Regions from separate parts of the Enterovibrio sp. QJM3NY_24 genome, predicted to be linked through region 2. Evidence: predicted binding sites of a transcription regulator. Region 2 holds the regulator's gene; each other region holds the start of a gene.
What was found. Region 2 encodes PurR, which represses purine synthesis genes. Its sites were predicted from a motif close to TNANGNAAACGTTTNCNTNA; they were not measured.
Positions count from the first base shown of each region.

Region 1: the regulator PurR is predicted to act here: its motif matches at 3,578-3,597, upstream of metK (methionine adenosyltransferase).
Region 3: the regulator PurR is predicted to act here: its motif matches at 2,178-2,197, upstream of glpX (class II fructose-bisphosphatase).

Region 1 is NZ_CM173519.1:3,080,602-3,086,314, reverse strand. It holds gene rsmE (16S rRNA (uracil(1498)-N(3))-methyltransferase) at 1-728, opposite strand, end outside; gene AC3CIC_RS13725 (endonuclease) at 812-1,522, opposite strand; gene AC3CIC_RS13720 (SprT family zinc-dependent metalloprotease) at 1,652-2,143, opposite strand; gene metK (methionine adenosyltransferase) at 2,250-3,404, opposite strand; gene tkt (transketolase) at 3,805-5,713, shown strand, end outside.
Region 2 is NZ_CM173519.1:2,055,951-2,061,663, reverse strand. It holds gene AC3CIC_RS09025 (TfoX/Sxy family DNA transformation protein) at 518-1,111, opposite strand; cyclic di-GMP riboswitch class I at 1,227-1,321, opposite strand; gene purR (HTH-type transcriptional repressor PurR) at 1,635-2,645, opposite strand; gene torD (molecular chaperone TorD) at 3,125-3,772, opposite strand; gene torA (trimethylamine-N-oxide reductase TorA) at 3,865-5,713, opposite strand, start outside.
Region 3 is NZ_CM173519.1:3,401,650-3,407,362, reverse strand. It holds gene AC3CIC_RS15295 (DHA2 family efflux MFS transporter permease subunit) at 1-957, shown strand, start outside; gene glpX (class II fructose-bisphosphatase) at 1,078-2,085, opposite strand; gene glpK (glycerol kinase GlpK) at 2,265-3,770, opposite strand; gene zapB (cell division protein ZapB) at 4,429-4,671, shown strand; gene rraA (ribonuclease E activity regulator RraA) at 4,812-5,309, opposite strand; gene AC3CIC_RS15270 (1,4-dihydroxy-2-naphthoate polyprenyltransferase) at 5,465-5,713, opposite strand, start outside.

The DNA.
Region 1 (5,713 bases), 1.0 Mb from region 2:
CCGAGATCGCCAAAGCGAACCTGTAGGGCGGTGATCGCCGTTAATGCTGCGGTTTCTGTTCGCAACACGCGCGGCCCTAATAAGGTTTCTTCGAAACCAAATTCGCGCGTTTTTTCAATTTCGTCTGCTGACAATCCACCTTCAGGACCTATGAGCAAACGAACGCGCTTGACCGGTTCTGGCAGTGTATTGATTGAGTATTTTGCACGTGGATGCAGGTTGAGTTTCAGCCCATCAAAGTCTTCAGTCGTCCACTCTTCCAGCGCCATCACGGGCCGAATCTCTGGCACGATGTTACGACCACTTTGTTCACAGGCCGCAATCGCAATTTTTTGCCATTGCTGCAGTTTTTTATCGAAGCGCTCCGCGTTGAGTTTGACACCACAACGTTCTGAGATCAGCGGCGTGATGACATTGACGCCCAGCTCAACAGATTTCTGAATGGTGAATTCCATTTTGTCACCGCGGCTGATCACCTGACCAAGGTGTAAATCCAGAGGCGATTCGATACTGCGTTCAACACGCTCAACCACATCAACAGCGACAGATTTCTTGCTCGTTTCAGCAATGACGGCGGGGAATTCAGCACCACTGCCATCAAACAGCAGGATTTCCTGACCAATTTGCATTCGCAATACGCGTCCAACATGGTTTGCAGCGTCTTCACTAAGAGAGACGCGGCCATTGTCGGGCAGACGTTCAGGATGGAAAATTCTAGGGATACGCATGATGGTCGTTTCGTTGTTAATAATGAGCAGCAGTGTATCACGCTGCTGCCTCACGATTGTAGTGTTGCTCGCCTTCAGCTAGATCAGAGACCTGCTTTCTCGCACGATGCTTTCACGAAAGGATTGTGGTTACCTTGCGCTTTGGCTATTCGACGGTCACGCTCACATTCCCAATCCGTAACAGGGTAGGTTTTATCCCACGCATTCATGAGCTTTTTCTGTGCTGACGCCAAACGAAAGTCATACTGTTGATTCATGTACTGGTAGATACGTGCAATGGCGCCACGGCTTTGCGCGGGTGGATCGACCGCGCGCTGTTTGAAATCGACCTTCATTTCGCATTGTCCGTAAAATGCGCCTTTGTTTCCGTTCCATTGTGAAAAACGATAGTTAGAGCGGTCGCCGTTCACTTCGCCAATGGCAGGGACCAGATTGTGCAGATCCGCTTCCATTAAACGAAAGGCTATGTCTGTTCTGCCGCAATTCTTGCGTCCGCCGTCTTGCCAGCATTGGCGCTGGTGGCCAAATTGCCAAGCGGGAACGACATGTTCCCATTCAATGCGGCTAGCACGTTTTAATTGCTTACGCACTTGGTAACCACATTCATCTAATTGCGGCACGCCCTTCTTCCCTTTCCACTCAATGTCACAGCCACAGTAAAAAGAGGTGGGATAATCCTGATAGATTTTTTGCGCGATGCGTTTGGCTTTCGAAAAGGATTGTGGATGCTCAGGAGCAGACATCGCCAGTGGTGATATCAACAACGCAGAAAGCAGCAAGAGATACTTTTTCATCATGAAACAAAGTCTTTTTGGAATTAAGTACTTTGATTATTGCAGATGTATGCGAGTTAAATCTCACTAAAATAGTGTTAATTGAATAACTTGTTAATTGAGGGAAAAGTGGCAATTAACGCATTCGCGTTAGAATGCTGAAGGTTTCCACATCAGGGGCTGTTTACAACGGCGGCACATGTACTGCACTTGCTGGCGCTGTACCTTGTTGTGACGACGCACAGATAAAGGGATGACGTCACATTGGCATTGATAAGGAAAGGTTTTGCCTTCCACGGATTTGATGTCAAAGCTATGCGTGGTTTTAGGTTGAACATCAAAGACCTGTGACATAACGGCTTGCCACTCTTTGCCGTGCGGGCGAACACGTCCGAATCGCGCAAAGACAATTAAATGACTGACTTCATGGGGAACCACTTCGTTAATAAATGCTTCTGGGTTTTCGGCCAATAATACGGGATTGAAGCGAAGCTGCCAGCGTTGAAGCAGCGCCATTCCCGCCGTTTTTCCCCGAATATCAAAACGGATCGCAGGCACCGCAAAATCTGCCTTTAAGGTCTGGCTTGCTTGATAAATGCATTCGCTTACGCGTCGGGTAATACGGTAGTGGAGTTCGTTCATCGCTTTGGCAAAGTTAAGTGGTGACAGCGGCTAGGGTAAAGAGAGGCATGAAAAAAGGGAAGCCGAAGCTTCCCTTTTCTTAATCTGTGGTGCTGCGTGGTCGCGATTATTTGATGTTCGCGAAATCGCGTAATGCTGCCACTTTGTCCGTTTTTTCCCATGGGAATTCTTCACGACCGAAGTGACCGTATGCTGCTGTCTTTTTGTAGATAGGTTGCAGCAGGTCAAGCATCTCTTGCAGGCCATATGGGCGCAAGTCGAAGTTTTGGCGAACCGCTTCGATGATGATCTCTTGAGACACTTTTTCTGTGCCGAACGTTTCAACCATGATAGATGTTGGGTCAGCGACACCGATAGCGTAAGACAGTTGGATCTCACAGCGATCAGCCATGCCAGCTGCAACGATATTTTTAGCAACATAACGTGCTGCGTATGCTGCTGAGCGGTCAACCTTCGATGGATCTTTACCAGAGAATGCACCACCGCCGTGACGCGCTGCGCCGCCGTAGGTATCGACGATGATCTTACGACCTGTCAAACCACAGTCACCCATTGGGCCACCGATAACAAAACGACCGGTTGGGTTGATGAAGTATTTGGTGTCTTTGTTCAACCATTCAATCGGTAAAACCGGTTTAATGATTTCTTCCATTACCGCTTCGCGCAAGTATTCAGTCGTGACTGAATCGCAATGCTGAGTCGAAAGAACAACCGCATCAATACCAACAATCTTACCTTGGTCATATTGGAAGGTAACTTGTGATTTAGCGTCTGGACGTAAGAAATCTAGTTTGCCGCTCTTGCGCACTTCCGCTTGCTTTTTGACCAGCAGGTGAGAATAGGTAATTGGCGCAGGCATAAGAATAGGGGTTTCGTTGGTTGCGTAACCAAACATGATGCCTTGGTCGCCAGCGCCTTGATCTTTAGGATCTGCTTTATCAACACCTTGGTTGATGTCTGGCGATTGCTTACCAATGGTATTCAATACAGCACAAGAGTCTGCATCAAAGCCCATGTCAGAATGTACATAACCAATCTCACGCACGGTTTCACGTGTGATTTCTTCGATATCAACCCATGCTGACGTTGTTACTTCACCGCCAACCATCACCATGCCAGTTTTGACGTAGGTTTCACACGCCACACGTGCTTTTGGATCCTGCGCCAAAATTGCATCAAGAACGGCATCAGAAATCTGATCTGCAATTTTGTCTGGGTGGCCTTCTGATACAGATTCAGAAGTGAACAGGTGCTTAGCCATAACGTTTTCCCTAATGAGTAAATACCAATTTCAGCAGTGTGTTAAACGTGTGCTGACTGCCGTTGGTATAAAATTGATATCGAATATACGTTTAAAGGTATAGATGCTTTTCCATCTGGACGTCTATTCTACGTCACGAGATTGATAAATCAACCCCACGGTTTGTCCGCCTAAAAGGGAAACGTTTGCGTTGGTCATCCTGTAATTACAAATAGATGCGGCACAAACACGCTAGATAGGCGCAGTTTCCTATAAAATCAGCCATGTAAAACGTTTGCAGAGGAACGGGAGTCTTGCGACAATACGACCCCGCCGACTTCTGCGATCTGGCCATCTACGAATAAAAGTATTGCGCCTGATTGCATATAAAACAAAACGTCTATTGATCTCAGGAGCAGACATGTCTTCCCGCAAGGTTTTAGCAAACGCGATTCGTGCACTAAGCATGGACGGTGTACAACAAGCCAACTCTGGTCACCCGGGCGCCCCAATGGGCATGGCTGATATCGCCGAAGTACTGTGGCGCGACCACATGAACCACAACCCGCAAAACCCTGAATGGGCTGATCGCGACCGTTTCATCTTATCCAACGGTCACGGCTCAATGCTGATTTACTCTCTGCTTCACCTGACGGGTTACGACCTCTCAATTGATGATCTGAAAAACTTCCGCCAACTGCATTCAAAAACCCCAGGTCACCCTGAATACGGTTATGCACCGGGCATTGAAACCACCACAGGCCCACTAGGCCAAGGCATCACCAACGCTGTTGGTATGGCGATGGCAGAGAAATCACTGGCAGCGCAATTTAACCGCGACGGCCATGCTATCGTTGACCACAACACCTTTGTGTTCTTGGGCGACGGTTGCTTGATGGAAGGTATCTCTCATGAAGCATGTTCACTGGCGGGTACGCTAGGTCTTGGCAAGCTGGTGGCGTTCTGGGATGACAACGGTATTTCTATCGATGGTCATGTTGAAGGCTGGTTCACTGACAATACGCCTCAGCGTTTTGAAGCGTACGGCTGGCATGTTATTCCAGCAGTAGACGGTCACGATGCCGATGCAATCAATGCGGCGATTGAAGCAGCAAAAGCAGAAACAGGTCGTCCAACCCTGATCTGTACGAAAACCGTGATTGGCTTTGGTTCACCAAATAAAGCTGGCACCCACGATTGTCACGGCGCACCACTAGGCGCTGACGAAATCGCAGCGACACGTAAACAGCTTGGTTGGGAGCACGGTCCGTTTGAAATCCCTGCTGACGTTTACGGCGCATGGGATGCCAAAGAAGCTGGCGCGGCGAAAGAGTCTGCGTGGAATGAAAAACTTGCAGCTTATGAAGCGGCATACCCAGAGCTTGCTGCTGAATTCAAACGCCGCGTAAACGGCGAACTGCCAGCAGAATGGGAAGCGAAAGCGAGCCAAATCATCGCTGATTTGCAAGCAAACCCAGCCAACATTGCATCACGTAAAGCGTCTCAAAACGCGCTAGAAGCGTTTGGTGCCATGCTACCAGAATTTATGGGCGGCTCTGCTGACCTTGCGCCTTCAAACCTCACCATGTGGTCGGGTTCGAAAGCCGTGACTGCTGAAGACGCATCCGGTAATTACATTCACTACGGTGTGCGTGAGTTCGGTATGACAGCGATCATCAACGGCATCGCGCTGCACGGTGGTTTTGTACCTTACGGCGCAACCTTCCTGATGTTCATGGAATACGCGCGTAACGCAATGCGTATGGCTGCGCTGATGAAAATTCAGAACATCCAAGTGTATACCCATGACTCGATTGGTCTGGGTGAAGATGGCCCAACACACCAGCCGGTTGAGCAAATCGCCTCACTGCGTCTAACGCCAAACATGAGCACATGGCGTCCATGTGACCAAGTGGAATCTGCGGTCGCTTGGAAACTGGCGATTGAGCGCAAAGATGGTCCAACGTCGCTGATCTTCTCGCGTCAAAACTTGGCACAACAAGATCGCAACACACAGCAAGTGGCTGACATCGCTAAAGGCGGTTACGTGCTGAAAGATTGTGTGGGCCAGCCAGATCTTATCTTGATTGCAACCGGTTCAGAAGTTGAGCTGGCGGTTGAAGCGGCTGCGCAAATTTCTGCTGAAGGTAAGCAAGTTCGCGTGGTATCTATGCCAGCGACAGACGTTTATGACAAGCAAGATGCGGCATACCGTGAATCAGTACTGCCTTCAGATGTGACCGCTCGTGTTGCAATTGAAGCGGGCATCGCTGACTTCTGGTACAAGTACGTTGGCTTTGACGGTCGTATCATCGGCATGCACTCTTTCG
Region 2 (5,713 bases):
AACACTGCCCACTTGAATCGTCTAGGCCATTTGCGAAAATGGTCTCGAAATATTCTGTCTATTTGATCGGGAAACGGCTTGCTGTAATGCATCTCATTGTTGCCATTCATCTATCTTGTCTTTTTGGCTTAGTTCAAATTTCGAACAATTGATAATCAACTGAGTGCATTTGTTGTCATCAATGTGACATGTGTCACATTAATGGTGTTCTTGAGGTTTTTTGGCGGTTTAATACAGATCTGAAGAAATGAGAGTATTTTTGACTGAAAACATAGCTTGTCCCGCAGCCAATAAGCAATGGAACATGATGTTATTTTCGGTTTAGTGAGCCTTATTGTCGTAAAAATGCAGTAGGAAGTGTCATGTTTTGAGTGTGAATACAGTATGGAGTGCGATTAGGTTGGCGTTGATAGGGTACTGGTGACAATTAAAACTGAGAAAATGGATATCTAGACCAGTCAGAACAATCTCAAAAAGGAGTGTTGTACTGACTGGATGAAAGCTGGGTTTTGAGGCGTTACTGGTGCAAGGTTTGCAAAAGTTCGTCACGGCGTTGAGGCGTAATCACTGACCAGTGTTTACCTTCTATCGCGCCTTCCAGTGCCCAAAGTAGCTCAAGGCTAAGCGTGTCTTGGTGTGATTTCTGCAAAGCTCGATAAGCTCTCACGGCGCCCTGTGTTTGCAACTGTTCGACAGAATCGATACCTGCTTTTTTTAGCATTCGCTCTGTGGCGAGTCGCAAGTTTGGCAGATCTTTGATACGCGTTGGCGCCGCCGTCTTTTTTTCTTGCTGATCGTCTCTGGCAATGGTGAGTGCTGTCGTGGCATAGGCCATTAACTCGTCAGATTTTACCCACCAATTTTCAGGCACAGCATAGTATTTAGTCACAACAGGGAAGCCGCGTTTTTTGTAGACGTAAGGGCTCATCGCCAGATGTTTGAATTCAGCTTCATTCGTTTGACCAGCACGAAGGTGAAGCTGATCATTAACAACCAGTGCGAACATCGTCTCATCGCAAAATACACCAAACCCACCAAACATAGAGCGGGATTTGATTTTGCCAAGGCATTCGAAGAACTTCAGTGTGTTTTTTAGCGTTGGTTTATCCATGTGACTAATTCTCAATCAATACGTTCCTGGATGAATGGTCAAGGAGCAACGTAGCAAAGCTAATTCAGAGAATTGTCAACGAACCAGAAATATCCGGTATGTGAATGCTAACGTCATCGGTAGCTCCGCTACCACCAACACATAAAATCAGTGTTGTGAGGCCGGAAGCTTTGCGTCCCACGCTTTCGCGATGGTTTGCCTTTTTCTTGACGGGTTTTAGCTTAACTGAATCGCATCATTTTGTCGTTATTGCTGGTCTCATAAAGTGTGATCTTGGTTCAGATAGAATCTTATTGATGTGATTGATAATATCCGGTTGTCTTTGTAATTGAAGTATTTTTGACCAAGATGACTACTTTATAGCTGGGTTTAAGGGTAGCACTAGAAAACTAGGCAATTTACCCTTTAAGAGGTGAGTCGCAATAATGAGGTTGAGTCAGTCGGAAAACTTGCCAGTTAATAAAAAAAGCCCAACCGCAAAAAGTGGTCGGGCTTTTAGAGAAGTACCGCGAGAGCGCGTATTTTACTCGGCGTTGATATTTTTCACCGAACTGCGAATGATGAGCTCTGGTTGCATAACAAAAATCTGCTGTTCGTTCTCTTTATTGGCGAGACGTTCCAATAACAGTTTGATTGCAGTTTTACCCAGTCGATTTTTCGGCTGATGAATTGTCGTCAACGGTGGTGAGAAAAATGCGGCTAGATCAATGTTATCGTAGCCAATAACAGAAATGTCGTTAGGAATGTCTAACCCGGCCTGACGGAAGGTACTGATTGCAGCCAGTGCCATGATGTCATTAAAGCAAAAAACAGCCGTTGGGCGGTCTTCTTGGGCCAATAATGCTTTTGCCGCTTCAACTGCGGAGTCACACTCAAAATCGGCTTCTACAATCCAGTTCGGATTTTCTTCAATGCCAGCTTCTGCCAACGCAGTTCTAAAGCCTGCCAAGCGCGTCTGACAGGTGAGTTTATCTAACTGACCTGAAATACAGCCGATTTTGGTATGGCCGTTGTCTACAAAGTACTTGGTCGCGATATAGCCACCGAGTTCGGCATTGTCTTGAATGCAGTCGGTGTTGACATGTTGCGTGCCCCAATCCATCACAACCATCGGCAGATCTTTCTTTTTCTCTAATAGAATAAGAAGTTCTTCATTCAAGTCAGAACACATCACCAACAGGCCATCTACGCGTTTTTCTGCCAACATGCGCAGGTAGTCGCGTTGCTTCGCTAAGTTACCTTCGGTGTTACACAAGATAAGCGTGTAGCCTTCTTTGTAGCAGTATTCTTCTACCCCATGTACAACTTCCGCAAAGAACGGATTGGTAGATTTGGTGACCAGCATGCCAATCGTGCGCGTTGAGTTACATTTCAAGCTGCGCGCAACTGCACTCGGTGCATAGTTTAAGTCGTCGACTGCGGCCCATACTTTCTTGGTTGTGTTTTCTGCGACAAAGCGTGTTTTATTGATCACGTGTGAAACGGTTGTCGTAGATACACCAGCCATGCGTGCGACATCTTTAATTGTTGCCATTGGGTAATCTTCTTATCGTTTTCATTAGCAGCTTGAGAAATAGTGGCTGCTCAACATGTTTACGCCGCTATGCTAAGCGGCGTAATGGATTCGTTCTTTCTATAGGCGGAGAGACGGACTCTCATCCCCTTGTCGTCGAGGTTTCATCGACACTGCCAGCAACTTGCTTTCCATCAAGTGTGGGAGAAGGGGGGAACGCTGCGGCGGCACTATGACGAGGCGTTTGTAATGTTACAGAAATTTCTCAATGCCAATCGCTTGCGTTCACAGTTTACTGGCTCATGACCGCGCCCGCAATTATTCAATTGAAGCGACTCGCGTAAGCTTGATGCGTATCAAGCTTGCGAAATAGCGGGTTTTTTCTGTTTTCCAAGCTCAAAAAAAGAAAAAACCGGGCTTGCCCGGCTTCATTTATCATAACCAAACACTTCAAAATGCTTGTTTAGCGAGAATTTGTTTGGGTATAGATAGGCACCTTTTTATTCGCCTTTAAGGAACAAAAGATCCAGTGTGATAAATGCAGTGAGCAATGCACCAGCGGCTTTATAAAAACCGAATTGATCAAACTGGTTTAGCGATTTTTGGAAACTACCTAGCCACGGCATGACCATGGTTTCCAAAAATATTTGCTGTTCTTGCATCATGGATTCTTGTTGGTCTTCTTCGGTTTCCTTGTTGGCAAGAATGACCAAGTTCCCTATGAAATCAAGCACAACCGCAAGATGGTCAAACGGTTCATTGAAATCTTTACGTTGAGCAATGCCGTACTTTTCCATCCATTGACCCATCTCTTGCGCGGGCTTATCGTTCAACAGACCGGTTTCACCAATATAAATAGACGCATAAGGCAATGCGCCTGTTTTTGGTGTACTGAGGAATAAACCACAGAAATCAGCGGCTAGCTCGAGTTGTGCATCTTCGCGGAGCTTTAGCGCGGCAAGCGCGTTGCGAAATTCAACGATCGGTGCTTTCAATTCCTCGGTCATGGCTAACGCGGAAAAATAGTTATCCATGTTGCTGCCGTGGTAATTATTCAAATCATCTTGCGTTAATTCACTGGCGAAAAGGGAAGACATCCACCAGTAAAATTCTGCACGTTGTTCGTTAATGGCAATAAATTCTTGCATTGTCATTCCGTTAGTTGAAAAAAAGCACTTTAAGTCTATCTAACATAGAGCAAAAAAGGGCAGCTAAGCTGCCCTTTTCTTCATACTGTCTCTTATGCGATATCCATCGCCGGGAACAGTGGGTTAACGCCGTCAACGTTGATTGGGCCGTTGAAGCCTGTTACTGCAGGTGCTTCACCAGTGTACTTCTCAATCTCAACCAGTGCTGTATGCGCAGAGGTTGCTTGCGCTAACTTAGAGGTGCCGATGTCTACAGTCAGTACGTTTGGATCGCCGTAAGTACAAAGTGTACCCGGCTTGCCGCCTTCAAGTGGCGCATACCAAGCACCTTCTTCAATACGACATACGCCAGCTTTATAGTCGTCAGTCACGACTGCGCCCGCAAGGACCTGACCACGTTCGTTGAATACACGAACCACATCACCAGAAACAATGCCACGTGCTTTTGCGTCAGCAGCGTTGATGTAGCAAGGCTCACGACCCGCGACTGCGTAAGTGTCACGGAACGCGTCTGACGAACACAATTGCGAGTGCAGACGGTAGTTAGGGTGACAGCTTTGCATGTGCAGCGGGTAGCGCTTTGACTTAGGACCGCCATGGCTACGCTCTACTTTTTCGAACCACATAGGGTGACCCTGACAGTCGTCGTAACCCATGTCTGCGATTGTCTTACAGTAGATCTCGATCAGACCTGATGCTGTGCCCAGTGGCTCAAGATCAGGTTCATTACGGAATGCTTGGTGACGAACCCACTCGGTACCTTGAGGGAAGGCAATAAATTGTTCTTCTTCCCAGAATTTAACGAAGTTTGGCATGCGAACGCCAATACCACGGCCTTGCAGACGTGCACCGTTATAGATCTCTTCGATCCATTCCATTTTGGTTTTGCCACCGGTGAACGCTTCTTCGCGATCAAAACGGGTGCACAGCTCGCGGAAGATATCGAAATCGTCTTTCGCTTCAAACATTGGCTCTACGATTTGTTTCATCGCAATAATGCCTTTGTTCGAGTGGTTACCGAATGACTCGATGTCGTTACGCTCGTAAGTTGTCGTTGCAGGCAGAACGATATCAGCAAAACGGCAGCTCGCAGTCCACTGATGGTCAATAGACACGTAGGTTTCCAAGTTACGCCATGCCTTGATCATTCGGTTACGATCTTGGTGCTGGTGGAACAGGTTACTACCACAAGAAATGGCCATCTTAATGTGCGGGAATTTGACTTTTTGGCCATTGAAATCAATGGTATCGCCTGGGTTTTCAAGGCAGTCAACAATGCGCGCAATCGGGATGAAACTTGAGTAACCGTTGTAGCTACCGTTGTGGATAGGTTCAACGCCTGTTACTGAGTTGAAGCCAGACATTAGCGGGCCAGCTGAAGTCACGGTACCTGCATCGTTATAGTGCCAGCCGAAACCGAAACCACCACCAGGTAGACCAATTTGTCCCAGCATTGCCGACACAACGACGATCATCCATGCATATTGCTCACCGTGCTGCATGCGCTGCAAACACCAACCCGCCATGATCTGTGTACGACCACCTGCCATGATGCGCGCGAGTTCGCGGATTTCATCAGCTTGAATGCCACAGATTTTCTCTGCCCATTCTGGGGTTTTCGCCACGCCGTCTTTCTCACCCAATAGGTAAGGAAGGAACTTGTCGAAACCTGTGGTGTAGTCAGCCAAGAACTGCTCATCGTGCAGCTTCTCGGTATACAGGGTGTGCGCTATTGCTAACATCAGAGGCACGTCAGTTTGTGGGTTAACCGCAATCTGCTTGCCACCGAAGTACTTGTATGAAGAGGTTTTCACAGGGTCAACGTGGATAACGTTGATTTCGCCTGCTTTCACTTTTTCAGCCAGTTGCTGGTAGTAACCGTATACGCTGTGGTCTGGGATCTGCCAGCCAACTTGCAGGTTCTTAACCGGGTCGTTGCCC
Region 3 (5,713 bases), 1.3 Mb from region 2:
GATGGGCGGGACAAAACCTCGGTGGATTGGCCACTGGTCTTTGGTATGGCGATCGGGATTGGTCTGCTCCAGTTAGTGCTTGAACGCGGTAATCAGGATGGTTGGTTTAGTTCTAATACGATTTTGTTCGCTTTCATCATCAGTATGATTGCTTGGGCATTTTTCCTTCAGCGATCCTTTCGCACCAAAGGCGACATTGCTCCGATGTGGCTATTGAAAGACAGAAACTTGCTGTTGTCCTGCATCGTCATGACAGGTTTTTCGATGGGGATGTTTGGCATTACCCAACTGCAGCCGATGATGCTAGAGCAACTGCTGAATTATCCGGTGGATACAACGGGGTTCGTGATGGCGCCCAGAGGCTTAGCCTCCGCCATCGTATTGCTGTCAATTTCCCGCATTATTGACCGACTCGATCCGCGAATGCTGATTGTGGTCGGCTTGGTACTCAATGGTATCGGCAGTTTTATGATGATGAGTTATTCGCTCGACATCGATGTGTACTGGGTCTTGCTGCCGAGCATTATTCAAGGGGCGGGGATGGGGCTGGTATTTGCACCACTTAGTCAGCTTGCGTATGCGACATTGTCGCCGAAGAATACCGTGGGCGGAGCGGTGATTTTCAACCTTTGCCGAACCTTAGGAAGCTCGTTTGGGATTTCCATCGTGAATACCTATTTCAGCCAAATTCAGCAAAAAGAGTGGCATGCATTAGGCGGTGGCGTGACGCCGGATAACCCTGTTGTGCAGCAACTTGCCGCGTCGCAAGGCACGACAGTGACGGACCCGAGTTTTATTGCGTCAGTGACACAATTGCTGCATCAGCAATCGACCTTGCTGGCGTTTGTTTACTCGTTTGGCTTTATCATGGTCTCTTATATTGTGTTGATCCCACTGTTAGCCTTGTTTAAAAAACCACCGGATAAGAAAGCCGCTAAGGCGGAAGCGTCTCCCTGATTCACGGTGTCTAGGTTTGCTGTACCAAGATAAATTGATGACCATTAAAAAAGCACGCCGAGGCGTGCTTTTTCTGTATTAAGCTATCGCTACATTGAGCAATAGCGGCAGTCATGGACGTTATAGAATGATGTCTTTCACTGCGTCGTCTTTGCGATCCATATAGTGGATAGACTTGATGCGACGGATAGTGCGGCACTTACCGCGGATAAGCAGGGTTTCTGTGGTGGCAATGTTCCCTTTGCGGGTAATGCCTTCCAACAGGTCGCCTTTGGTGATGCCGGTTGCAGAGAAGATAACATTGTCGCTGCTGGCCATGTCAGACATGCTCAGGCAAATGTTGGTTTCAATGCCCATTTCTTTGCAGCGAGCAATTTCAATTTCGCCCATGCGGCGGTTATCTTCATTGTCTTCTTTTACTTCATGACGCGGCAGCAGGCGACCATTCATGTCACCGCCCAATGCGCGGATCGCGGCAGCAGAAATTACCCCTTCAGGTGCGCCACCAATGCCATACATGAGATCAACTTCGCTGTCAGGCATACAGGTTAGGATCGAAGCGGCAACGTCGCCGTCAGGGATGGCGAAAACGCGCACACCCATTTCCTGCATTTCGCGGATGGTGTCGTCATGACGTGGTTTCGCGAGTGTGGTGACAACCAACTCATCCAGTGATTTACCCAGTGCATTAGCGACGTTAATCAGATTGTCGCGCAGCGGCAATTCAAGGTTGATAACCCCTTTGGCTTCTGGGCCAACACACAGTTTTTCCATGTACATGTCAGGCGCTTTCAAGAAGCTGCCTTTCTCAGCCGCGGCTAGCACTGCCAGTGCGTTTGACTGACCCATTGCGGTCATGCGCGTGCCTTCGATCGGGTCAACCGCGATGTCTACTGCATCGCCGCCCAAACCGACTTTTTCACCAATGAATAGCATGGGAGCATCGTCGATTTCACCTTCACCAATAACAATTTCACCTTCGATATCGGTTTTATTCAGAAGAATACGCATTACTTCGACTGCTGCACCGTCTGCTGCGTTCTTGTCACCGCGGCCAAGCCACTTGTAACCCGCCAGTGCCGCGCCCTCTGTGACGCGTGAAAAAGCCATTGCTAAATCGCGTTTCATCCGATCTCCAGTGTCATTATTTTGTGGAATCAAAAGCTACCAAAATCAGTGTCTGATAGCGAAAAAACTCGGCGCGGATTTTACCATAAGCAAATAGGAAACGTTTGCGTTTTTGAGACGAAAAAAAAGGGGATTACCCCTTTTTCAATAATGGTCAGTACATTAAGCAGGTTTGAAGGTCAGTCGACATGCCATCCCTTTGAACACTCAATAGCGCGTTGCCAACCCACGTGACGACGGTTACGTTTGCCATCATCAGCACTTGGGCTAAAGCATCGGTCGATTTCCGCTTTGTTCTTCAGCTCATCAATACTGCTCCAGAAACCGACGGCGAGTCCCGCCAAATAGGCCGAGCCTAACGCGGTCACCTCGGTCACCTTGGGGCGATGAACTTCGGTGTTGAGTACATCAGACTGGAATTGCATCAAAAAGTTATTGGCAACGGCACCACCATCGACTTTGAGAAAGTCGAGTTTGATGCCCGAGTCTGCTTGCATTGCAGTAATCACATCCAGCGATTGATAGGCGATACCTTCGAGCGTCGCGCGGATAATATGGTTGGCATTGACGCCGCGCGTGATGCCGACGATGGTGCCGCGCGCATAAGGGTCCCAATGGGGCGCGCCAAGGCCAGTGAAAGCGGGCACGACATACACGCCGTTGCTGGTATCCACCTTGGTAGCGAAGTACTCAGAGTCCTTGGCATCTTTGATCAGATGCATCTCATCGCGCAGCCATTGAATCGATGCACCGCCCATAAACACCGCGCCTTCGAGTGCGTATGCTACTTCGCCTTTAGGGCCGCACGCTAACGTGGTCAGCAAGCCGTTTTGGGATGACACTTTTTCTTTGCCTGTGTTCATCAACAAAAAGCAGCCTGTGCCATAGGTGTTTTTGGCTTGGCCGGCTTCGACGCACATTTGGCCAAACAGCGCAGCTTGCTGATCGCCTGCAATGCCTGCTATCGGGATCCGCGTACCGCCTTTACCCCCAATATTGGTTTCGCCGTATACCGTAGACGAGGATTTCACCTCTGGCATCATGCACGAAGGGATACCAAGCGCTTTGAGCATGGTGTCATCCCATTCAAGGGTATTGATGTTAAATAGCATGGTACGGCTAGCATTGGTGTAATCGGTAACGTGAACACGTCCTTGCGTCATCTTCCAGATGAGCCAAGTATCGATAGTGCCGAACAGCAGGTCGCCTTTTTCAGCAAGTTCATGTGCACCTTCAACATGATCGAGAATCCATTTTACTTTGGTGCCAGAGAAATACGGGTCAATCACCAAGCCAGTATTTTCTTTGACGTATTTTTCGTAGCCATCAGATTTCAATTGCTCGCAAATAGGCGCGGTGCGACGGCATTGCCAAACGATGGCGTTGTAAATGGGTTTGCCCGTATGACGATTCCAAACCACGGTCGTTTCACGTTGATTGGTGATGCCAATTGCTGCCACTTGATCTGAGCGAATGCCTGCTTTTCCCAATGCTTCTATCAAGGTCGAACTTTGGCTGGCATATATCTCGAGTGGGTCGTGCTCAACCCAGCCTGATTGAGGGTAAATCTGGGGGAATTCGCGCTGGGCGACCGTGACAATATTGGCATCGTGGTCAAGGATAACGGCTCGGGAGCTGGTGGTTCCCTGATCTAACGCGACAACGTATTTTTGCTCGGTGCTCATGGTGTGTCCTCTTTCGTTCCTTGTAAAAGCATAGTGCGACTTGGCCGACACTAAGTTTCATGCTGTGTCGTTTTTATTGTTGAATGGTGGTGCATAAGGGCAAACCTTCACATCACTGACACGTTGCCTACTTTAGTGACGAAACGACTTTCGTGAAGTGTTGACGTGGAAAAATGTGCGTTCGCTCATTATTTGTTCATTATCTGCTCGAAATCGAACATTGAGCGTCTCATTTTGCAGAGGATGTGAGTATTCGAATATATGGGGAGATAAATGAGGAGAAAAAGAAAAGGCTGACAACGAATGTGCCAGCCTAGCCGATATCGGCAAGTCTTGGATTGCTCCAAGAGAGATACGATCTTTATTAACCTACCATGTGGTCAGTGAATAAAAATTGAAATATGTCGCATTTTTAGTCATTTACTGATGGGGAAGTCAAAAGCGAAGGCTGAAGAAGGCCAAAGAAGGCAGTGAAAAGGGCACAATTGATGCTTTTTTGTTCGCTTGTGATCCAAAAGTGGATTAGACAGGTGCGACTGACGTCATGCCCCGTTAGAATAGGTTTTCTGGGACGTGCAAGGTAGAAAAGCCTTATAGGGCAAGCCTTGACGAAGATTGCGCATTTGCGCTTAGACGTTGGAAAACATAGGTGGCCTTGATGTCATTGGAAATTTTAGAGCAGCTTGAAGCCAAAGTTCAAATGGCAGTAGATACCATTTCTCTACTTCAGATGGAACTTGAAGAGCTAAAAGAACAAAACGAAACCCTTGGTCGTGAGTCAGATTCTGTGCGTGAAAACCGTGACGCACTGGAGCAGGAAAATGCCCGCCTTCGTGCCGATCAGGACGCATGGCAGACCCGCATTCGCAACCTGCTTGGTAAGATTGAAGAAGTAGAATAATAAAACAGAGCCGATGGGCTCTGTTTTTCTATGAGGCAGCTTTGCTGTAACGCTCTGTGGTAAACGCTATTGGAGAGATTGTTGCAAAGAGCTGTTGTGAAGATTTGTTGGCGCCGCAATGGTGACGCCAATGGATCTCACTATTCGATATCGATTGCTTCTTGAGACAGGATAACGCCCGTGTTGTCGGCGTACAGATGATCTTCAGGAATAAATGTTACACCACCAAAGTTAACAGGGACATCTGCTTCACCCACGCCCATTCCAGTTTCTGAGCTTTCTGCTCCAACGGGGAATGACGCTAAGGCTTGAATGCCGATATCAATTTCATCTAGCGAATCGACATCGCGAACACAACCATAGACCACTAAACCTTCCCAGCCATTTTCTGCTGCTGTTGTCGCAATCTCAGCGTCAATGAGTGCACGGCGCAGTGAACCACCCCCGTCGATTAGCATCACTTGACCGGTACCATTTTGTTCCGCCATTTCACGGATCAGGCTGTTGTTTTCAAAGCACTTGATGATTGTGATTTGACCACCGAATGAACTACGACCACCGTAAGAGCTCATCATAGGTTCCAGTACATCAACCTGCTCCAAGTATGTGTCGCATAACTCTGAGGTATTGTATTCCATAATCAGACTTCTTCTTTGGGCTTAACGGTGCCGAATTGGCAAATTTGTGGCGTTCCGAGGGATGTCAGAAGCCACCCTATGCGAAAAAGTATAACGACAAGATTGGGCATTGCAATGACTGACAACACAAATCATCTTGCCTTCATCCCCGTGTATTAGTGAAGTAGGATGCCAGCCGCAAACAGCACGTTGGTCAAGAGAGCGACTTTCACCATGTCACCCATCATGGGACGCAATGCCTCACCATCTTTCGACAGCCAGACTGCTCGCCCATGTTTGATGGCTAGCGGCAGAGAAAGCAAAAATAACCATCCTGTTATGCCACTTTTCTCGAGTAATGCAAATAGGGCAAAGCAAGTGAAAGCTGCGATTAACAGCACTTGGTGATAGGCGCGTCCCCATAT